2 regions of the Pseudoalteromonas sp. Z1A6 genome follow, and region 2 is predicted to be linked to the other one. Evidence: predicted binding sites of a transcription regulator. Region 2 holds the regulator's gene; the other holds the start of a gene.
The links. The regulator sigma-54, encoded in region 2, starts transcription at its own class of promoters, with help from an activator protein. The targets are predictions, from matches to a motif close to GTTGGCACGNNNNTNGNNT.
Positions count from the first base shown of each region.

Region 1: GQR46_RS02465 (PA2169 family four-helix-bundle protein) is a predicted target of sigma-54. The motif match lies at 5,340-5,358, and genes of this name have one in related genera.

Region 1 is NZ_WTKW01000020.1:1,001-13,048, forward strand. It holds gene yejK (nucleoid-associated protein YejK) at 1-98, opposite strand, end outside; gene GQR46_RS02440 (DUF1414 domain-containing protein) at 161-373, shown strand; gene GQR46_RS02445 (DUF3413 domain-containing protein) at 379-1,875, shown strand; gene GQR46_RS02450 (DUF4124 domain-containing protein) at 1,967-2,446, shown strand; gene aceK (bifunctional isocitrate dehydrogenase kinase/phosphatase) at 2,550-4,268, shown strand; gene GQR46_RS02460 (LysR family transcriptional regulator) at 4,285-5,223, shown strand; gene GQR46_RS02465 (PA2169 family four-helix-bundle protein) at 5,402-5,845, shown strand; gene GQR46_RS02470 (biopolymer transporter ExbD) at 6,158-6,553, shown strand; gene GQR46_RS02475 (TonB-dependent receptor) at 6,627-9,662, opposite strand; gene GQR46_RS02480 (FecR domain-containing protein) at 9,672-10,751, opposite strand; gene GQR46_RS02485 (RNA polymerase sigma factor) at 10,748-11,314, opposite strand; gene GQR46_RS02490 (DUF2937 family protein) at 11,447-11,962, shown strand; gene GQR46_RS02495 (LysR family transcriptional regulator) at 11,942-12,048, opposite strand, start outside.
Region 2 is NZ_WTKW01000033.1:6,683-18,730, reverse strand. It holds gene mgtE (magnesium transporter) at 1-1,230, opposite strand, end outside; gene GQR46_RS03825 (HPr family phosphocarrier protein) at 1,363-1,635, opposite strand; gene rapZ (RNase adapter RapZ) at 1,678-2,523, opposite strand; gene ptsN (PTS IIA-like nitrogen regulatory protein PtsN) at 2,543-2,995, opposite strand; gene hpf (ribosome hibernation promoting factor) at 3,000-3,287, opposite strand; gene GQR46_RS03805 (RNA polymerase factor sigma-54) at 3,314-4,813, opposite strand; gene lptB (LPS export ABC transporter ATP-binding protein) at 4,883-5,608, opposite strand; gene lptA (lipopolysaccharide transport periplasmic protein LptA) at 5,605-6,150, opposite strand; gene lptC (LPS export ABC transporter periplasmic protein LptC) at 6,140-6,694, opposite strand; gene kdsC (3-deoxy-manno-octulosonate-8-phosphatase KdsC) at 6,691-7,242, opposite strand; gene GQR46_RS03780 (KpsF/GutQ family sugar-phosphate isomerase) at 7,243-8,214, opposite strand; gene GQR46_RS03775 (calcium/sodium antiporter) at 8,218-9,186, opposite strand; gene GQR46_RS03770 (ATP-binding cassette domain-containing protein) at 9,442-10,257, shown strand; gene mlaE (lipid asymmetry maintenance ABC transporter permease subunit MlaE) at 10,257-11,036, shown strand; gene mlaD (outer membrane lipid asymmetry maintenance protein MlaD) at 11,050-11,598, shown strand; gene GQR46_RS03755 (ABC transporter substrate-binding protein) at 11,604-12,048, shown strand, end outside.

The sequences.
Region 1 (12,048 bases), on a different contig from region 2:
TCGTTAATTACCATCTCATCATTTCGAAGGTGAATTTGCGTATCGTCGTCTTTTTTGTCTACATAATGAACGACTAATTTTTTAACGTCTGTTGTCATCTTTGTTTTTCACGCCTCTAGTGTTAAAATACGAGAATATAACTATTTTATTGAACCAACTGATGCCAATCTTATCAAAATACTCTAATGAAGAAGTAGAACAAATCGTCGATCAGCTTATTGATGTGCTAACTAAACACAATGCGCCGGTAGATTTAAGCCTTATGTGTTTAGGAAATTCTATCACGCATATCTTAAAAGAGCATGTACCAACAGGGAAAAGACAAGCCGTAACTGAGAACTTTGCAAAAGCTCTATCACAGTCGGTTAAATAAACTCTATGAATTTATCGCAGCACAATCAGTTTTCATCAAAAGCGAGTCAGCTATTAAGCTGGGGCCATTGGTTTACTTTTGCCAATATTGGCTTGGCGCTATTTATTAGCTTAAGCTACTTATTTGCCGACTCGCCACCAACAAGCTTTATGGGCATTACTTATATGCTAGTAACGTGGTTAAGCCACACTAGTTTTATCGCCTTTTTAGCGTTTGTGCTGACGGTATTTCCGCTTAGTTTAATATTCCCCTACCCACGACATATACGAGGCATGGCGGCTGTTATAGCCACACTAGGCGCTTCACTGCTTACCCTTGATGCTTATGTTTACGTTAATTTGGGTTATCATCTAAGTATATCTGCCTTACCTGAGATTATTTCTCTACTGTGGCATCGTTTAACCAGTTCACCTGCTTTAACAACCATTTTAGCCAGTGGGATTGTATTACTTATTTTAGGCTTTCAGCTACTTGTGAGTAATTACACATGGCAACACCTTGAGCGCTTAAAACAATATAAATTTGCACGTTACGCAATTTCATTTTTAATAGTGTGTTTTTCACTTAGTCACAGTATTCATATTTGGGCTGACGCAAATTTAAACTTTGACGTAACGAAGCAAGATAATGTACTACCACTGTCATACCCTACTACCGCTAAAAGTTTATTGGCTAAAAATGACCTGCTTGATATAGAAAGCTATAAGCAAGCACATAACGTAAAAATTAATAACCAAAATATTAGTTATCAAATGCCAAGCCCGCTTGAAAAGTGTGAAGACTACGCACAAGCCAATGTAGATATTTTTGTATTTGAAACCCAGCAACAACTCGCTAAATTTGTTGCCGAGAATAAAAACTTACACAAAACAGAGCAGTTTTTACAGCCAACTAATCACGACGATATGCTATTTAGCTTAGTGTATGGTTTGCCAGCTTTTTATAAAGCAGCAATTTTAAGAGATCAAACTCTTCCCGCATGGCAAAGTCAGCGCCGCAGCATTGAAGTAACCGGCGTGGAAGAACTTAGTTTTATAAATGATCAAGCACATAGTTCTAGCGCAATTAGAGTTATTAAAAGTAGCGATAACGCCGTTGTACGAGATGATAAAACACAGGTTTTTGCTTTTAGTCTTGCCAATAACAAGCAAGAAGTAGTAACAACATCAACTTTATATAGCTCCGACAAACGTATTTCTAAAGTAGATGGACTTATTCAACCTAGCGATTTAATTGCAACAAGTGTTGGCCAATATTTAAATTGTAAAGCCATTGCTAAGCAAACAATGCTGGGCGTTAATTTATACAAGAAAAAAGATGATATGGGCGTTAACTACTCTCAGGGTGTCGTTATAGCCTATAAAAAAGATAGGATTACCTTAATAGATTCAGATGGTAACTTTAAAAATATCTCTGCCGCTGAGGGGTTTTCTATTGAACAAGGTTTAGATATACCATTTTTAGTACAGAGTATTAAAAAGCTTAAAACCTTCACCCAATAGCCGTTATCCTAACCTAGCTTGATATACCACCAAGCTAGGTTATAGTTTTATATTGTTTTACTAAAAAATATAAAAATCAAGGACGACATACATGTTTAAAACTTCTCGTTATATTCTCCATTCTAGCTTTTTACTTATCAGTTTTTTTAGCTTTAGCGATACCACTTACTACAAATGTGTAACAGAAAAAGGCACTGTCTTTTCTCAACTTCCCTGTGACGACGAAGCAACGACTTATAAAGTTAACACGACGGGTAATCAGTATTCTGGTCCTAAGGTTGACTACACTAAACAACTGAATGAGCTTGAACGTGAAAGGCTTCTATCTGGCTTACAGGCAGAGCTTCGCAGTAATAACCATAAACTAACAATACTTGATCGTAATAAGCAGCGTACCGAATATAAACAACAAGAACGATTAAATCATATCTTAGCCATTGATGATAAAAAGCGTATTACCAAAGATATTACTAAAAAATTAAAAATAATTAATAAAGAGTACAAAAAAGATGTATTGGTTATTACTAAACAAATTAAAATTCTCGAAAAAAAGATAGCTCAATACCAATAAATCACTCTTAATTAGCAAGTAATATTTATCTTGGTTTTAAACTTAAAATAACATACCCTTAACACAATAGAGTATAAGCTCTAGGGACTATTAAGGAGTGCAAATGCAGCCTCGCCATATTGCTGAATTAATTTTAACGGGTTTTAAAAGGCACTATCAGCTATTTCAAAAAACAACGGCCAAAGCCCCTCTCGCCTTTGCAAAAAAAGATTGGCAAGCAATTAATGATATCAGCCGTTTGCGTATCAGCTATTATGATGATCGTGTTAACGAAACCACACAAGCGCTAAAAAAAGAAACCCCAACAGAGCAATTAGATGAAAGCCTATGGCTCGAAGTTAAAAAGATATATCAGCACTTTTTATGTTTCCACCCTCAAGCAGAACTCGCCGAAACCTTTTATAATTCTGTATTTTGCCGGCTGTACCATAGGCGCTATTTTCATAATGACTTTATATTTGTAGAAGCAACTTTGAAAGATGCTCCTTCAGTACCTGTTGAGGCCGAATATAGGACATACTTTCCAGTAGTTGATGGCCTAAAGCCAACAATAAAACGCATTATTAATCATTTTGATTTTAAAGCCCCATTTGTAAATTTAGAGCGTGATATTCGCCTTCTTGTTAAAGCTTTTTATAAACAAGCACCCGATACACATCACCAACCTTGGCAAATGCGCTTTGATATTTTGCACACACCTTTTTATCGTAATAAAGCAGCTTATATTGTTGGTCGTGTTGTTTCAAAAAGTGGGGTTCAGCCTTTTATAATCGCCGTATTGCACGATGAAGATAACGGATTATATTTAGATGCACTTTTAACTAAATCGTCTCAAATGCGTGTCATTTTTGGCTTTGCCCGCGCCTACTTTATGGTAGAGACTCATGCACCTTCAGCACTTGTCCGGTTTTTGAATCAGCTTATGCCAAACAAAACACTTGCTGAGCTCTATAACGCAGTGGGTTTTCATAAGCAGGGTAAAACTGAGTTTTATCGAGAGTTTTTAAATCACTTATCTCACTCTAATGATGAGTTTACAATTGCACCGGGTACTCCCGGTATGGTGATGATGGTATTTACCCTTCCCTCATTTGGTTATGTTTTTAAAGTAATAAAAGACAAATTTGGTGAAAGTAAGCCCTTCGGCCGTGATACCGTATTAAAGCGTTATCAACTAGTAAAAAACCATGATCGCGTTGGCAGAATGGCCGATACCATAGAGTATTCTAACGTCGTATTTCCTTTGGCACGTTTTGATAGTAATTTACTTGCGCAATTACATAAAACAATTGGCTCATCAATGGTAATTGAAGGCGAATGGTTGATCATCAAGCATTTATATATTGAACGGCGCATGACACCACTCAATTTATTTTTAGAAAATGCTGATGAAGAAAGTGCCGCAGACGCGATTGAAGAATACGGGCAAGCTCTAAAAGAAATGATTGCCGTTAATATATTTCCTGGCGATATGCTCTTAAAAAACTTTGGTGTAAGTAAGCACAAACGTATTATTTTTTACGATTACGATGAAGTTCAATACCTAACAGATATGAACTTTAGAGCATTACCAAAAGCAAAGAGCTACGACGATTATTTAATGGATGAACAAAGTTACTCTGTTGCACCACAAGATGTATTCCCAGAGCAGTTATGTACATTTGTAATGCCTAATCCTATGTATAAAAAGTTTTTCCTCAGCACTCATCCAGAGCTTATAGATGTTAGCTTTTGGAAGCAGGCTCAACAAAATATAAAAAATGGGCAGGTAAGTCATATTTACCCTTACCCGACAGCACAGCGATTTATCCATCACTGGTAGACGCAAAGGACACACAATGAATATAAGTAAAATAGATTTAAATTTACTCGTTTATCTCGATACATTGCTTCGAGAATGCAATGTAACACGCGCTGCTAATCAATTGAGTATTACGCAGCCCGCAATGAGTAATGGCCTTAAACGTCTTCGTAACTTATTTAACGACCCTATTTTAGTTCGTACCAGCGATGGTATGGTCCCGACAGAGCGCGCTTTAGAGTTACAACCCGTTATTCGTGGCATATTAATGACGCTTGAAGAAACCCTAGCACCTAATAGAGAATTTGAGGCAAGCCAGAGTAAACGTGTATTTAGAATAATGGCCAGTGATTACGCTGCAAGTACGTTAGCGCCAAAGCTCTTAAGTAAACTACACGAAGAAGCCCCCGATACTACTTTAGATATACTCACACCAAGTGATGTAACCTTTCATGACGTAGAAAACGGTAAAGTAGATATGGCAATCAACCGTTTTGAAAACTTACCTCAGTCTTTTCATCATAAACGTATTTGGAAAGACAGTTTTTGCTGCTTAGTTAAGGCCGACAACCCTATTATTGAAAACTTTAGCCTCGACAGCTACTTAAAAGCGCGCCATATATGGGTGAGTAAAACAGGTTTTGGTGTAGGCGTGGGCATGGACCCTAAAGATGTGCAAAAACTTGGTTGGGTTGACGAAGCACTTGCCCACTTTGGTAAACATCGTAACATTGCCACTTTTACGCGTAACTACCATGTAGCGATTCATTTAGCTAAAGAGAAAAATTTGATTGCGACCCTTCCTTCAAAAGCCGCAAATATATACTTAGATGATCCGGGGCTTAAAATTTTAGAGCCACCGTTTCCAATTCCTCCTTTTGAGCTTGATATGATTTGGAGCCCACTGTTACATCGCGATGCGAGCCACATCTGGTTACGCCAAAAAGTAGCTGAAGTAGCTGAAGAGCTAAAATAACTTTATTACACAATATAATGTAAAAATTGCTAGGTTAATACCTACTCTATTAACCTAGCAACTCCAAAAATAAAAAACAAACCGTTAATAAACATAAGCTTAAAACAAGCCATGAACTTGGAACACACCTTGCTTTAATTAAATTGAACTATACATTCATTTAATTAAAGAGGTCATTATGAACACCCATCAAGGATCAGAAGTAAATCATATTACTGACATCATTCAAGTTATGAACAGCGGCATCGATTTTTATCAAAAAGCACAGGAAAAAGTTGAAGACCCTGCTATTGGCGCACTTTTTCAGCGCATGATAGATGCCCGAAAAGTGAGTGTTGAGCGCTTGCAGCCATATGCAATTAATGAAAAAGGCGAACGCGAAGATGGTTCATCTTTCGCAGTTGAAGCACGACGTGCATACACAGCCTTACTTACTACATTCACCTCACATAACGACAGCACGTATGTAAAAGAGCTTGAAGAAGTAGAAGATAAAACGCTTGTAGAAATTAAAGCCGCTATGGATAAACCACAACCGGCTGATTGCGAAGCTGCACTGGCTAAAACATTATTAACAATGCAAAGCTGCCATGCAGAAATGAGCCGTATGCAAAAGCAGTAAGCTTACATAACGCATAAATACAACCCAGCCTAGCGCTGGGTTTTTTATTGCCTCTAATACCAATCTGCATAAATCTTTAAGCAATTTAACGAATTAAATCACACTATAACGATGCCATATAGACCCCATATAAGCAGATTGCTACAAACACCACCTTATTTCGCCACATTTTAAATACATAATGAATACAAATATTTAATGTTATTAGAATATTTATTTAACCACGCTTTATTTTTGCTGTGCTAATTTTGTTAATAGGTACCTAAAACCTTGCTGTGGCGCCGCAGCATTTAATTAAAAATAAGGTCTAATATGAAAAGTAAACTAACTAAACTGCAAAATAATGCTGATGTAGATATGACCCCGATGTTAGACATAGTGTTCATATTACTAATTTTCTTTATTGTAACTACATCTTTTGTAAAACCTGTGGCTATTGAATTAAACCGGCCACTCGACAGCCCTCAAATAGATAAGCCTGTTAAAAATGCTTTATTTAGAATTGATGAAAGTAACGGAGTATATTTTTCAGGGAGGTTAATTGATTTAGAGCAAGTTGCGACTAATTTAGCGATGTTCGCGGCTAAATATGAAATAAGTACGGTACTTATAACCGCAGACGAAAACAGTACACATAATACTTTAATGAGTGTAATGAATAATATTAAGCAATACGATGATTATTCAATAAGTTTGATTTCTCAATAAATCAATCCAAGCTAAAACCAAAAAAAGGGCCTTACGGCCCTTTGAGTTAAATAACGAAAGGGAGTGTTATTAATTAAAAACGGTATTCTGCACCTACGTAGTAGTAAGCACCGTTAAAACCAAATGGAGCCGAGCGACGTGAGTAGTCAAACACACCTGAACTACTTATTACTGTGTTGCCACTAGCATCTACAATAGTACCTGAGCGAGAGTTACCTATTTCGTTTTTATCTGGATAAACGTCAAACAAGTTGTTTGCACCAATGTTTACCGACAAATCTTCAGTAACGAAGTAGTTAACTTTAACGTCAGTTAAAATCTCTGCCCCATACGTTTGACGACCACCATCTTCTACTGTGTACTCACCAAAACGATTAAGTGAAAGGTTAACTGTCCAATCGTCACGTTGATAAAGCGCACTTAAGTTAATACGATCCTCTGGTTGCCACTCTTCAATAATAGAGATGTCTTCAGCTGAAAATATATCGTCTACATTTACTGTCTCAAGGCTTGAGCCAGCAGGCGAAAATAACGATACAACATCTGTTTTAGTAAAGTTAGCTGCAAGTGTAAAATCAAGCGTGCCTCCTAAACCTTCAGTGTTCCACGTTGCTACAAAATCAACACCACGAGTTTCTGTATCAGCACCATTTAAGAAGAACTGACCTACGCCAGCACCCGCACTATTCAGTGCAGCATCAAGGCTTGTAGATAAACCTTTACCTAAGCGGTCACTAATTACAATACGATCATCAATATCAATTGAGTAGTAATCAACGGTTACGTTAATATTATCTGTAACGTTATACACAATACCTAAACTACGGTTTTGTGATTTTTCTTCTTTAAGCTTTGGAATACCTAAGCTTTGCGCAAGTGTTGAATCGTTTCTAAATGTCCCAACCTCTTCTGCCACTAAGTTACCATTAGCACCAACAACAAATTGCGTACTTACATTGTTGAAGTAAAGCTGCTGCATTGAAGGCGCTCTAAAACCTGAGCTTAATGCACCGCGTAATGAAATATCGTCGGTTACAGACCAGTTACCAGCAAGTTTAAAGTTTACGGTGTCGCCAAAGCCTTTGTAGTTATCGTAGCGAAGTGCACCCGATAAAATCACATCTTCAATTACATAAGCTTCTGCATCTATGTAAAATGAAATTACATCACGCGATTCATCAACTGATGACGCAGGAGACGAGCCACCAAAACCTTGCGAACCACCCGATGCGTCTTCAGAGCCAACACCGCCACTTAAACCGTTGTAAATACTTACACCGTTAGTTGTATCGTAATCGCGGTATGCGTACTCATTGCCTTCTAAAATGCGGTATTCGTCAGTACGGATTTCAGCACCCATTGCTAAAGAATAATCATCAAAGTTTTGCGTAAAATCAATATTGATTGTTTGCAGTGATAATTCCATGCCGTAAGCGTACGCTTCACGTGGGATAGTTGTACGAATATCAGCAGCACTTAAACCTTGGTTATAACGTAAAAAGTTAGCGTATGAGGCATTGATAGTGTCACTTGTCGTGTAATCAATGCTGTTTTCACCGTAGGTGTATGATAAATCAAGGCTTGCATCGTTATCAAACTCAGTTTTATAACCAAAGTTGTACGAGATATCGTCGATAGTTGTATTAATTTTTGGTAAGAAGCCTAGCGGTATAGTCGCATCGTTATCTTGCAGTACAGGGTTACCACCAGCATTTGCGTTATGACGGAAAAATGCAGCCGACTCGTTTTCGCGTGTTGAGTAAGTAATAAAGCCGTAAAGCTCGCCATCACCTAACTCGTAACCGGTATTAATTGTTAAACCAAACTGCTGCGAATCAGCATCACCAATTCTAAAAGTATCACGATCGGCTGTCAGCTCACGCGGATCGCCAGCAAGTAAAGTACCGTCACTTAGTTCTGTACAACCATAAAACTGACAAGAGCCATGTAAACCTGCACGGTTAGTCGGTGCACGGTCACGGTAATTGATAGTTGTATTTAAATAACCGTCATCACCTAGCGCAAAGCCTTTATTAAAATCAAGGTTAATGGTTTCGCCATCGCCTTCAGAATATTGACCGTAGTTAATAGCCGCTTTACCACCTTCGCTACCATCTTTAAGCACAATATTAATAACACCTGCAATTGCATCAGAACCATACTGAGCAGCAGCGCCATCACGTAATACTTCAATGCGTTTAATTGCAGAGGCTGGAATTGCATTCATGTCAGTACCTGCGGTACCACGCCCAACAGAACCATTAATATGAATAATACTTGCTTGGTGACGACGTTTGCCGTTAATTAAAACCAATGTTTGATCGGGGCCCAAACCGCGAAGTGTCGCAGGTCTTAAAGCATCAGTACCGTCACTAATTGCAGAGCTTGAAAAGTTAAATGAAGGGGCGATAGACTGTAGCATACGACCAACTTCTGTTTGGCCTGTATTTTCAAGCGCTTCTGCACTTAAGATATCTACTGGAACGGGTAAATCTTCAACTGAACGTCCTGCTACACGGCTACCGACAATAGCAATTTTTTCAATTTTTTCTTGAGCGACTTCTTCTGCTGCGTTTACACCTTGCGAATTTACTGCAAGTAAAGCTGGTAATACTGCTGCACTGACCGCTGAAAGCTTCATCATGTTGTTATCATTCCTGTTGATTTGTTTGAGTTTTATACTCAGTAAACCATTTTGATCAACAACCGCATCGAGCTCAGTCCCACCTAGTAATGCCTCTAGGGCATCTAGCTGAGTGTAAAATCCATAAACTGAATTTGCATCATACTGCTTTGCCAACTCATAAGAAAACACCACGGTTTGCTCTGTTTGTTTAGCATATTCAATTAAGGCTTTGTCTGCTCGCTGCGCTTTTATATCAAATTGCACCATTTGCCCAGTGGTTTGAGTTGCGGCTTGTACACTCAAGCTAAAAATAGCCGGTACAAGCACACTCAATCCACTCAATAAATGCGTTTGGTTACTGCGCAACTTATATAAACAGCTGACAAACAAAAATCCTCTATGGTTTTGTTTCTTTTTTTTAATGTTTTTTTTACGTTTAATCTTTATAGGTGCAACTTTAGCTAGCATTAGTCTGATTTTCATAACGTCTACTTATGATTCTGTATGGTGTTTTAGCGTTACTACATGCTCACCTAAACGCTCATGATCAATAGAAAAATTAGTCTGTAAACTCTCTAGTAAACCTTCAACGTCACCTGCTTTAAATACCCCAGCTACTTTAATACTGGCGAGCTCGTCTGATGAAAGCTCAAAACGTGTGGCGGTATAGCGACTTACTTCATTTAACGCATCACTTAGCTCTTCTCCATTAAAAATAAGCATGCCATTTTGCCATGCCAAATCGCGTTGTACGTCGTTCATTGAAAGCTGGGTAATTGGTTTTGTAACGCTTTGCTCTATAATTACTTTTTCGCCTGAGATAACAATATTGGCATTAATTTGACGAATTTTTTGCGTGCTGTTATCTGCAAGTTGATAATCTTTAAAGTCATTTGCATCAACCGCAACACTAGGGTCGGTGATCATCACTTTGCCTTCGGTAACAACAAGCTCTAAATCTGACGAAGTATTGCGCTGTACATTAAAAACAGTACCCAGAGCGGTAAAACTTTTATCTCCCGCCATAACACTAAACGGGCGCGTAGCATCTTTTGCTACATTAAAACGCCCTTCTCCACGGCTTAGCAGCAATTGCCTACGACCTTTACTATAAGCAACTTCTAGTAAGCTATTAGTATTAAGCTGCACTATGGTGCCGTCTGGCAATACATAGGTTGCTTGCTCACCTACTTTTGTTTTGTAAATTTTAGTGTAATTAACTTTTGCAAGCTCTTGGTTATAGCCATTTTCTAAATTAATTAATAAGTAGCTGCATACCATTAGTGCTGCAAATAAACTCGCTGCAATTGAGTAAGAAAACATCCACTTATTTTTTGATGATTTAGTATTGCCACGCTGAGGGAATAAATGACTTAATTCATTTAATACCGAAAGTTCATCCCACAACTGGGCAAGCTCATAAATAGAGTCCTGATGAGCGGTGCTTTGCATCATCCATAATTTAAATTGCTCTTTTTCATCATCAGTTAAACCACGATCAATCGCGCTTATCCAATCACATGACTTTTCTAAAATTAAATCTTTTGAATTAAATTGATGAACATTACTCATTCTGCGACCCTCTTAACGGATATAGGGTGTGCTTGAGCTTTAGGGTGCGTTTGAGAGCTTTGCTCATGATCACGCATGTACAACATGGTTTGTAACAATCCTTTGGCAATGTGTTTTTCAACAGTGCTTTGGCTTAACTGCATTTGGTCTGCTATCTCTTTTTGGCTCATGCCGTACACTTTTTTTAATATAAAGCATTTACGAATCGATGAGCTTAGTTGCTCAGTAGCTCTACAAAAAAGTAAAAAGCGCTCTTTAGATGTATATTCATCTTCGAGCTTCATTGATTTGAGTAGTACGGGTAATTCGTTATCGTTTTCTAACGAATCATTAAATTTATTGTCCCACTTAGCTATATGGTTAAGTGCTAGGTGTTTTGCTGTTTTAAGCATGTAACTGCGGGTAAACTGTATATCTTGCTTTAAATCAGCTTCGTAGCTTTTTACAAAAGTTTCTTGCACAATATCTTCTACATCGTCGGGTTGAACAATGCGCGATACAAAGCGTTTGAGCTGCTTAGAAATATCAACAAATGTTGACGTGAACTTTACTTTTTTCGTCATCCTTAACATACACCTGTTGTTATTTTTGTTGTTATTTTTGTTGTTATTTTTATTACCAATAGATTACGAGTTTTTGATATAAAAACAAGCTCAAATGTTAATTTTGGGTTATTTAAATGGATAGGAAGATAAATGAGTAAATTTTTAGATTATATCCGCCTTAGTTTCTTTGCATTTGGTTTACTACTTGGGGTGCAAATCCCTGCATTTGTGAGCGATTTTGGCCAGGCCTTATCAGCCCAATTAATTGAAGCTAATAATGCAATTGCACCATTTAAAAACGATGCTGCTAAGTATTTTAATAATGATTTAGACAAGCTAATAAAACACTATAAAAATATTGATGATGGGATTGTGAATAAGGGGGCAAGTAATATCAGTACACTTTACACACGACAACAAGACTTACAAGTCGCTGTAAATAGGTTTGCGCAATCTCCGTATATATTTACTATGATCAGTGGCATGAAGGATATAAAGCAACAAGTATGGCAACGCTTTGAAGGTCAAATTATTTTAAAAAAAGACTCTATTATAGCCGCCATTGTTGCAGCTATTTTTATTGCCGTACTAGCAGAACTTACTGGTTATTTATTTTTAACTGGAGCAAAGCGCTCATTTAAACGCTTATTCGCAGCTCAAAAATAACGATTTCATAAAGTCATAAAAAACATCGGTTTTGCGGGTAGTTAAACTATTTTGCGGACGTAAAAACCACACTGGCGCATCATCTT
Region 2 (12,048 bases):
CGCACCAGCAACACCTGCCACCACTAAGTTCATAAACATAGCGAAGGCGAGTACGCCACCAAGCATAAAGTCCCACTGCCATAGGGCAATAACACCTGCTATTAACAACGACCACAAAACACCGTTTAACGCGCCAATAGCAAGCTCTTTCATCATCAAGAAACGTTGGTTTGTTTGATTTATATGACCTACCGCAATACCACGAATAACAAGCGTTAATGATTGGCTACCTGCAACACCGCCCATAGAAGGGACAATACCGTTAAGTACAGCTAAAATAGGTAAAACATCTAAAGTGCCTTCAAAAAAGCTAGCTACAAAAGCAGCTGCAAGTGCAGTCAGCAAGTTAACACCTAACCAAACTGAGCGTTTTTTAGAGCTTTTTAGTACGGGAGCAAAAGTATCTTCTTCATCATCAAGACCGGCTAAGCCTAATAAACTATGCTCAGCATCTTCTCGAATTACGTCAACGATGTCATCGATAGTGACACGACCAAGGAGCTGATCGTTATCATCAACGACGGGGGCCGATATCCAATTATGACGCTCAAATAATTGAGCTACTTCACTTTCATCCATTGAGATTGGGATAGACTCACAATCTTCATCCATTAAATCGCGAACAATCTTTTCTGGTGGATTAGTTAATAATGTACTGAGTGATAAAGCGCCTATAAAGCAGTTATGCTTATCAACAACATATAAGTCATCGGTACCTTCTGGTAACTCGCCACGTAGCCTAATATATCGAAGTACAACATCAAGCGTAACGTCAGGGCGAATGGTCACCGTATCGGTGTTCATGAGCGCGCCAGCAGAACGCTCTTGATACGAAAGTGCTTGTGTTGCACGTTCACGGTCTTGAATGTCCATCGCGCTAACAACGTCTTTGTAAACGGTGTCAGGCAGGCTACGTAATACTTCACCTAAGTCATCATGGCCCATATCTTCGGTTGCGGCTGCAATGTGCTTAGGTTCCATTTGGGCAATAATGCCTAAACGTACATCTTCTGATAGTTCTTCAAGAACATCACCTTGTACATCGGGATCAACCAACTGCCAAAGTAGTCGGCGAATTTTATGCGGTGATGACTCTAATAGTAGTGCGGTATCACAAGGAGCTGTTTTTGCGAGCATGCGCCTAACTTGAACAAATTGACCACTATTAAGTGACTTAGTCACCTGCTTTAGTTGTTGTAGTGGGTAATCTTGTTCAAAAGCTTCAGGCATTGGCGTCCTTTATAAATTTTTATATTACTTTATGAGGGGAGGTGAGTTAACTGGCGTCACTAACCATATTTATTTTATATATCTGTTTTAGTTGAGGCATTAGTAATGCGAGTGTTGTTTTTATAAAACAGATTACTCTTGTTCATTAAAGCGTTGTGCTATCAATTCTCCAACAGCATGTAAAGCTTGCTCAGAATCAGGGCCTTTACATACAACTTTAACTTCTTTGCCTTGGCTACTTTCAAGTAACATGAGTGCAAGTACGCTATCGCCTGCGGCTTCTTTGTCATCTTGAAATAATGTAATTGTAGCATCAAACTGCACTGCCAATTGGGCAAGTACGGTGGCTGCTCTGGCGTGTAATCCTAATTTGTTTTTTATTAAAAAAGTGTCTTCACAATGCATAAGTTACTCTACCTAAGCTGAACAGGTGATTATTCAGCTATATTATTTTTCTTGTTCGCGATGGCGAATTTTTACATTGGGGTGTGTCATTGCAAAACTTTCACCAATAGTTTGCGCTAAATATACAGAGCGATGTTGACCGCCCGTACACCCAATGGCAATGGTCAAATAACTGCGGTTATTTCTCTCTAAGTGCGGCAACCACGTTTGTACAAATGTTTGAATTTGCCATGTGAACTTTTGCACAATACTATGACTAGCCAAATAATCTTTAACAGGTTGATCTAACCCATTTAAAGGCTTTAATTCAGGCTCCCAATGAGGGTTTGGTAAAAAGCGTGCATCAAATACATAGTCTGCTTCTTTTGGGATACCGTGTTTAAAACCAAACGATTCAAACGTGACAATAAGTTGCTTATCTTTTTTACCTAAAATCTTTTCACGAATAGATTCAGCAAGTTGATGAACGCTTAAATCAGTTGTATCTATCATAAAGTCGGCGCGGGTGATTAATACATCAAGTAATTCTTTTTCTTTTTTGATGGCTAAATCAAGAGGCAACGAGTCAATTGATAGTGGGTGTAATCTACGAGTTTCAGAAAAACGTTTGATCAATGTTTGATCGTCGCTATCTAAATAAAATAACGTAGGTTTTGCAAAGCCAGGCAAGTATTCAAGAATATCGTTAAATTCATCTTGTTGTTTAGGGATGTTACGCACATCAATGCTAACAGCAATTTTATCATAGCTATCAGACACACTGCGAACTAATGAAGGAAGCAAGTTAACTGGAATATTATCTACGCAATAATAACCTAAATCTTCTACAACGCGTAAAGCAACCGACTTTCCAGAACCAGAACGGCCGCTTATGATAATTAACTCCATTTATCACCCTTTAATAAAACTACGATTGATCAACAATAACTTGGTAAAGTTCAGCATCTGATTTTGCACTACGTAACTGCTTACAAAAATCTTTGTTATTGAGTCTATCAGCAATGGTAGCTAGAGTCTTTAAGTGCTGCTGGTTATCTCCATCTGGTACGATGAGTGCGACGAAAATATCAACAGGGCGGTTATCTATAGCATCAAAATTTATTGGCGTTTCGCTAACGAGCACTAAAGCCAAAGGCTCTTCTGCACCGCTCATTCTTCCGTGAGGAATCGCAATGCCACGCCCTATACCTGTACTACCCAATTTCTCTCTACTCATTAAAGCAGTTAGAATGTCTTGTTGCGGTAGGTATGGAAGTTTAGCGTGAGCAAGTTCGCTAATGAACTCTAAAATCCTTTTTTTGCTATTAAAAAGGACCGCAGCTTTGCTGCAGTCCTGGCATATAAGTGAGCTTAATTTCATCATATTAGTGTCGAGCAAGCTTCTCTTTGTGTTTAATTACTTGGCGATCTAGCTTGTCGATCAACGAGTCAATGGCGGCATACATATCTTGATGTTCTGTAGAGGCAAAGAGTTCGGCGCCACTTACGTGTATTGTCGCTTCTGCTTTTTGATTTAGTTTTTCTACATCAAGAATGACATGAACATTATTAATATGATCAGAGTGTCTTTCTAGCTTCGCAAATTTGGTATTAATATAGTCTCTTAGTGAATCGGTTAATTCTACGTGACGACCAGTTAAGTTTAGTTGCATAAGCATTACCCTCTTTTTTTTGCGTCTTAAATCAAACTTTTACGCTGATTTGACGGTGGAATAGCCAGAGATTCGCGGTATTTTGCGATTGTACGTCTCGCTACTTTAATTCCTTGCTCAGCCAATATATCCGCTATTTTGCTATCACTCAATGGTTTTGCTGAGTTTTCTGCTGCGATTAATTTTCGGATAAGCGCACGGATTGCTGTAGATGAACATTCACCACCGTTTTCGGTGCTTACATGGCTTGAGAAAAAATATTTAAGCTCAAATATACCACGGGGTGTGTGCATATACTTTTGGGTTGTTACGCGCGAAATTGTTGATTCGTGCATTTCTACCATTTCAGCAACATCATTTAAAACCATTGGTTTCATGGCTTCAGGACCGTGTTCAAAAAAGCCTTGTTGTTGCTTAACAATACAATTTGTTACTTTTAATAGCGTGTCGTTTCTACTTTCTAAGCTTTTAATAAACCATTTAGCTTCTTGTAAATGCGAGCGAATAAACTGGCTGTCACCACTGGATTTTACAGTGCGAGACATTGCAGCGTATTGGCTATTAACACGAATTTTAGGCATGCTATCTGGGTTTAACTCAACAACCCAGCGGCCTTTAATTTTTTTAACTGACACATCAGGAATAACATACTCAGACTCTTCTCTTACAATAGTATCTGCAGGCTTAGGGCTAAGAGTATGTATTAATGTCATTACTTCTTTAAGCTCTTCTTCTTTGAGCTTAGTCTTCTTCATTAATGTACGATAGTCACGAGCTGCTAATAAATCAATATGCTCGGTTAAAATCATTTTCGTTTCATTAATGTAAGGTGTTTCTTTATCAAACTGGTTAAGTTGAATACATAAACACTCTTGTAAACTACGTGCAGCAATACCGACAGGATCAAACAGTTGGATGCGCTTTAATACTGCTTCAATTTCATCAAGTTCAACTTCGTTATCTTCTTCGTTTTCTTGATTAAAGCTTTCTAAAATTTCTTCGCAGCTTAGTGTTAAAATGCCTGAATCATCGACGGCTTCTACAATAGCAATAGCAATGGCTTCATCGGTAGGGCTAAATGGCGTTAGTTGTAATTGCCACATTAAATACTCATGAAGCGTTTCAGTAGAGGCGCCTTGGTATATTGATTCGTCTTCAGGCATTGGACCTGATGATGCTGCAGGGGCGGCACTCATGTACTCATCCCAACTAACATCCATAGCCATGTCGTCACTTAGCGTGTCTTTTGCAAGTGCTTCACCACTATCTTGTTCGTATTCGCTTGGAGCATCATCGGCAGATGCGCTAACAGTTATGTCATCTGTATCTGCTTTTTGCTCGTTTTTACCTGCAGCGTCTTCGGAATAGTCTGGTTCTTCAACCTCTAATAGCGGGTTGCTGTCGAGAGCTTCTTGTATTTCTTGCTGGAGATCCAATGTACTGAGTTGCAACAAACGAATAGCCTGTTGCAGCTGTGGAGTCATTGTAAGTTGCTGGCCCATGCGCAGCTGTAGTGATTGCCTCATGTATCTCTAACAATCCTTTTATGTTGTTATAATTAATACTAGCAGATGCTTAAAGACATGGCGTAAATGTTACAGCCTAAATTGCTCGCCTAAGTAAACATCGCGTACTGTTTTATCATTTAATACGTGTTCTGGAGTACCTGATGCAATCAGCTCCCCATGAGAAACAATGTAGGCTTTTTCACAAACATCAAGGGTTTCTCTTACGTTATGATCGGTAATTAATACACCAATCCCACGATTTTTAAGATGTTCTATTATTTTCTTTATGTCTAATACCGAAATCGGGTCAACACCTGCAAATGGTTCATCCAGTAATATAAATTTAGGATCTGCTGCCAGCGCACGTGCTATTTCAACACGACGACGTTCGCCACCCGACAATGCCATACCTTGGCTATCACGAATGTGTTGTATGCTAAATTCATCTAATAATTTATCGAGAGTGTCTTCTCTAGCTTGTTTATTTAACTCTTTGCGCGTTTCTAAAATGGCCATTAAGTTTTGATAAACAGTCAGCTTTCTGAATATTGAAGACTCTTGCGGTAAGTAGCCAATGCCTAATCTAGCACGACTATGCATAGGTAAAAGAGTAATATCGTTATCGTCTATCGATATTTTACCTTTGTCGCTAGGTACAAGTCCTACTATCATATAAAACGTGGTAGTTTTACCTGCGCCGTTAGGGCCAAGTAAGCCAACAATACTGCCAGCTTTGACTTCAAGGCCGACGTTTTTTACAACTTCACGGCCTTTATAGCTCTTTGCTAATAGCTCTGCTTTTAATGTGCTCATGGTTGACCTTTGTCGCTTTTTTTACTTTTTTTAGTCTCGATTGGTACTAAAATTGTGTGAACGCGGTCAGTTGAGTTTTCATCTTTTTCGGCACTGATTAGCTGCTGCTCTATATCGTAGGTAATGCTTTTAGCATTTATTTTTTGTCCCGCTTGCGATACTTGTGCATTACCAACAAGCGTTAAAAAACGCTTAGATACATCATAACGTACTTCGTCAGCACTGGCGCTCATAGTCGTGCCATCTGATTGCTTTTCTTCAAAGTGCGCAGGGCTACCTGTAGCAATTAATAATTGTTTATTATCGCCAAGTTCATCGCGTTTATGTACTTCTAAGCGGTCGGCTGTGATACGGCGGTTACCGTGAATAATTTCAACGTTTTTTTCAAAAATCCCGACATTAGCTTTTAATTGACCTTCTTGCTTATCGGCGCTTATTGAAATTTGATTTGCAGCCGGTTGCGTGTTTTGCTCTGCAGCACTACTATTAAACGCTAGTATAAGTGTAGGAATAATAAGTGATTTTAATATTTTATTGGTCATAATATATGGTTCGCGTATGGTTAATTAGTTTTATCACTTCGGTTTTTAAGTCGGCTTCTAGGCCTTTACCAGTGATTTTTAAATTGGGTCCAGTGATGATAACGGGTTGCTCCGAACGCATTGTTAATAGCTTTATATCTACCTGAATATTATCAGCATTGATTTTGTCTATCATGGCGTTATCGGTTAAGTTTTTGGCAACCACATTGCCTTCTAAAATTAATTGTTTGTCTTCGTATAATGTTGCTTCGTCTGCATTTATTTGCCACGTTTGCTTTTCGTTATATAAAGTAAAAATAGGTTTTTCAAAAAACGTAAAACCTAATTGTTGATATAGCTCCATTTTAGCCGCAGTGACTTTGTGGCTAATTTTACCTTGTTCGTCATAGGCTGTTTGTTTGAGTTCTATGGCTATGTAATCAGGCTTGGCAATAACTTCAGGCTCAGTCTGAGGCACAATATTTGTTTGTGTAAAATAAGGGTACCAAAGCCAAACCATACAGCTAATGAATAAAACGCTTAATATTATGCGCGCTGCATTCATGAACTAGTGCCTTGTGTAGTCAATGCTTTACCATTTTCAAGCATAAGTAAGTCGGTGAGCTCTCTTACTGCACCAAAGCCGCCAGGCATTTGCGTTACATAGTGTGATAAACGTTTAATAAGTGGATGGGCATCATTTACTGCAACAGCAAAGCCGACTAATTCCATAACGGGCATGTCAGGACCATCATCACCTATATAAGCAATTTGTTCATCGCTAAGGTTGAGTTTGTCTTTTAGCTCTTGATAGGCAATGAGCTTATTTTCTTGGCCTTGATAAATATGCTGTACGGTTAAGCTGCTCATACGTTGTTGCACTATTTGTGAATGACGACCAGTAATTACAGCCACTTCAAAGCCACTGTTTATAAGCGCTTTAATGCCAAAACCATCTTTTGTATTAAATGCTTTTAGCTCTTCACCTTGATTACCAAGATAAATACGGCCATCAGAAAATACACCATCAATATCGCATATAAGTAGCTTTACTTTTTTAGCGCGTGCTTTTGCATCATCGCTCAGCGGTTGATAGAGTTCTTCAAATTGCATTTATAACACTCCTGCTTTTAATAGGTCTTGCATGTTTAATGCGCCAATAGGTTGGTTTTTATCATTGACGACGATTAAGCCATTTATACGTTTGTGTTCCATAATATTAAGCGCTTCAGCAGCCAAAATATCTTGTGTAGCCGTAGTACATGACTTAGTCATAACAACATCTATTTGTGTTGTATGAATATCAATTCTTTGCTCTAAAATACGACGCAAATCGCCATCGGTAAATAATCCCACGAGCTGCTGATCTTCATCAACAATGGCTGTCATACCTAGCCCTTTAGCAGACATTTCAATAAGGGCGTCTTTAACTGTTTGTGAAACGCTAATAATAGGTGTATTTGCGCCGCTGTGCATAACATCTTTTAAAGTAAGTAATAAGCGCTTGCCTAAACTACCACCTGGGTGAGATAACGCGAAGTCATCAGCTGTAAACCCGCGAGCTTCTAATAATGCAACTGCCATGGCATCGCCCATCGCAAGCGTTGCAGTGGTACTTGATGTAGGAGCTAGACCCAATGAACAGGCTTCTTTTTCTACTTTAATACACACATGTACATTAGCAAGGGTCGCCATGGTTGATTGCGTATTGCCAGTCATCGATATCATTTTGGCACCAAGTCGTTTTAAAACCGGAATGATATTTAAAACTTCGCTGGTCTCCCCTGAATTAGAAATAAGCATAACCACGTCATTTTTAGTGATCATACCTAAATCACCATGACTTGCTTCACCAGGGTGAACAAAAAATGCTGGACTGCCAGTGCTTGCAAGGGTTGCCGCTATTTTATTGCCAATATGACCTGATTTACCCATACCAATGACAATAATACGGCCTTCGCAGTCGTACATTAATTGGCACGCGTTATGAAAATTTTCATCTACATATTGTGCAATATCACTAAGTGCTTGGCGTTCAACATCTAAAACGCGAAGGCCTTGTTCAATAAAATTTAGCGTTGCCATCATTTACCCTACTTGACTAAAAATATACCCTTGGTAACCCAAAAACGCTATTAGCAATAAGCCGCCTTCTACTCTATTGATACGTTGGGTGCCTCTAAAGTTCAATGACATAATAATTAGGGCAAGTGTTGCGCCAATCATAATTAATACGTCTCGGCTTACTAATGATGGGTCAATGGCAGAAGGGTTAATAATACCGGCAAGTGGTAATACCGCTAGAATATTAAATATGTTTGAGCCAACAATATTACCTAGTGCTAAATCATCTTCATTTTTAAGTACACCTGCAACCGAAGCGGCAAGTTCTGGCAAGCTAGTACCAATGGCAATAATCGTTAAACCAATTACTAGGTCGCTTAAGCCGAAGTATTTAGCAATATCGACAGCCGAACCTATTAAAAAATGAGAGCTAACAGGTAGGAGTATCATGCCGACAACTAACCAAAATACCGCTTTTTTCGTAGGTACATCGTTTGGTACATCGTCGCAGGCTTCTGAGACAAATGGGTCATCTTGGTTTTTTGCACGCATAGATACAATAATTAACCCACCGATGAATACGATAAAGCCAACCAAAAGTGCAACACCTTCATTAAATGAAAAGTAGTTATCTGAAAACACATACCAAGTAGCTAAAGATACGAGCATCACTAATGGCATTTCACGTTTTAATGTACTTGATGAAACTGAAAGAGGGCGAAATAAAGCTGTGATACCTAACACAAGTAAAATGTTTGTAATATTAGAACCAACAGCATTACCAACTGCTGTGTCGGTTTTATTAGCCAAAGCGGCAGAGGCTGAAACCATCATTTCGGGTGCTGAAGAGCCCATAGCTACCACGGTTAAACCAACAATAAGTGTAGGTACACCAAAGTTTTTAGCAAGAGCCGCAGCGCCATAAACAAACCTGTCTGCACTCCAAACAAGAGCTGCAAAACCAAGAATTAAAATAACAAACGAGGTAACCATTGTGTTAAGCCAGTTATACAAAATACGGATGGCGCGAATAGTAACAAAAGCCAAGATGAAAGTATAAATAAAAGAGTAAGGTCAACTACGTAACAATGCTGCTTTTAAACAGCTAATTTAAAAATTTAAGCCGGGGTTAAGCTGTTTTGAGCGAGTCTTATAATCCTTTTCATGGGTGTATTACAAAATCTTACGAATTGTTTTTTCCATCTTTGACAAAAAAGCTTTAAAATAGGTGCACTAGTGAACATTTTTATGGAGAGCGACTTGTCGCAATCAATAGTAGAAGTCAAGGATGTTAGCTTTTCGAGAGGCAATAGAATCATATATAAAAATATGAGTTTTAGCGTTCCTAAAGGTAAAATTACTGCGATCATGGGGCCAAGCGGAATTGGCAAAACCACTATGTTGCGTTTAATTGGTGGTCAGCTTAAACCAGATTCAGGTGATATTTTATTTGAAGGTGGCAGCATTCCTAAAATGTCTCGTAAAGAGTTATACGAAGCACGTACTAAAATGAGCATGCTTTTTCAAAGTGGTGCGCTGTTTACTGATATGTCGGTATTTGACAATATTGCGTTTCCTATAAGAGAGCACACAAAGCTAAGTGAAGACCTTATTCGATTAGTTGTATTAATGAAATTGCAAGCGGTTGGGCTACGTGGCGCTAAAGATTTAATGCCCTCTGAGTTATCGGGCGGTATGGCAAGACGTGCTGCACTTGCGCGCGCTATAGCACTTGATCCAGAGCTAATCATGTACGATGAACCATTTGCAGGACAAGACCCTATTTCGATGGGCGTATTGGTTAAGCTAATTAAGTCGCTTAACGAAGTATTGGGTTTATCGTCTTTAATTGTGACACACGATGTGACAGAGGTAATGAGTATTGCCGATCACGTTATAATTATCGCCGATCAAGGTGTAATTGGTTGTGGTACTCCTGATGAAATGCGCAATCATGAATCTCCTTTAGTTCAACAGTTTTTAAAAGGCTTGTCGGATGGTCCGGTACCATTTCATTTTCCGGCTCAAGCTTATGCAGATGAACTGCTTGGAGAAAAAGCATAATGTTGGATTTATTTCAAAAGCTAGGGCATAAAACGCTAGGACGTTTTGCGGCTCTTGGCCGTTCGGCTTATATGCTGTTTAGTGCGCTTGCGCATGTTCCTAATTTTAAAAAAGGCACACCGTTACTTGTTCGCCAACTTTATATGGTCGGTTCGCAATCGTTGCTGATTATTATGGTGTCGGGTTTGTTTATCGGCATGGTGTTGGCTCTACAAGGTTACACCGTATTAGTTGGTTATGGCGCTGAGGATAGTTTAGGGCCGTTAGTGGCACTGAGTTTATTGCGAGAACTGGGCCCGGTTGTTACTGCATTACTATTTGCAGGACGCGCAGGTAGCGCATTGACTGCTGAAATTGGCTTAATGAAAGCAACAGAGCAACTTTCATCACTTGAGATGATGGCAATCGATCCGCTAAAACGTATTATTGCACCGCGCTTTTGGGCGGGTTTTATAAGCATGCCATTGCTTGCATTGATATTTTCAGCCGTAGCAATCATAGGCGCTCATTTAGTGGGTGTAGATTGGCTGGGGGTTGATACAGGTAGTTTTTGGTCAATCATGCAATCACAAGTGTCGTTTCAGCAAGACATACTAAACGGTATTATTAAGAGTTTTGTATTCGCCATAGTGGTGACCTGGATTGCGCTTTATAAAGGATATGACTGTGTGCCGACCTCAGAAGGGATCAGCAAAGCAACCACCGAAACGGTTGTTCATTCGTCATTAGCAGTTTTAGGTTTTGACTTTATTTTGACAGCGGTAATGTTTACCAGCTAATAGGGTATAGATAATGAATTCACGGAAATTAGAAATTTTAGTTGGTTTTTTTGTAGCACTTGGCATTTTAGCTTTTGCGATGCTCGCACTTAAAGTTGCCAATTCAGGTATTAGTGGCTCTGGCGAAACATATACGCTTAATGCCAAGTTTGAAAACATTGGCTCATTAAAAGCGCGTGCGCCGGTAAAAGTAGGTGGTGTTGTAATTGGTCGTGTTGAATCAATTTATGTACACCCACAAGAGTTTTTACCAGTGGTAAACATGACCATTGATGCACAGTATTTATGTCGTTTTTCAGACACAAGCTCAATCTCTATTTTAACGTCGGGTATTTTAGGTGAGCAGTACTTAGGTATTCACCCTGTCATTTCTCCAGATTCGGCTAAACAACGTTGTTTAGGCGAAACAGTGACTGAAAACAAGCAAGATGAAGCAATTGACGATTTGTTTGGTGTGGAAAGTAAAGCACTAGGTGATGGCGATTCAATTACTGATACTAAGTCTGCCATTGTACTTGAAGAATTAATCGGGCAGTTTTTATTCAACCAAGGTAGTGAGTAATTATTATGTTGAAAAAGTTTTTAGCTATTGTAGCAATTGGCACAATGACGCTAACTCAAAGCGTAAGTGCAGCAGATGTTAAATTGGTTGATCCAAATAAAATGGTACGCCAAGTTGCCGATAATACATTTGCACGTATTAAAAAAGATCAGCCATTAATTGTTAAAAATCAAGAGCATCTTCGCGTAATCGTTGAAGATGAATTAATGCCTTATATCGACTACAAATATGCAGCACTTCGCGTACTAGGTAGTGAAGTATCTAAAGTACGTGCAATTACCGACGAAGCTGAAAAAGCCAAAGCAATTAAAGAAATTCAACGCTTTATTGGTGTTTTTAGAGAGTACTTAGTTGCTACTTATGCAGGTGTATTCACTCAATATACAAACCAAAAAGTTGAGTTTGGTGCAGAACAAGCATTTAAAGGCAAAGATGTCGTTGTCGTTAAAA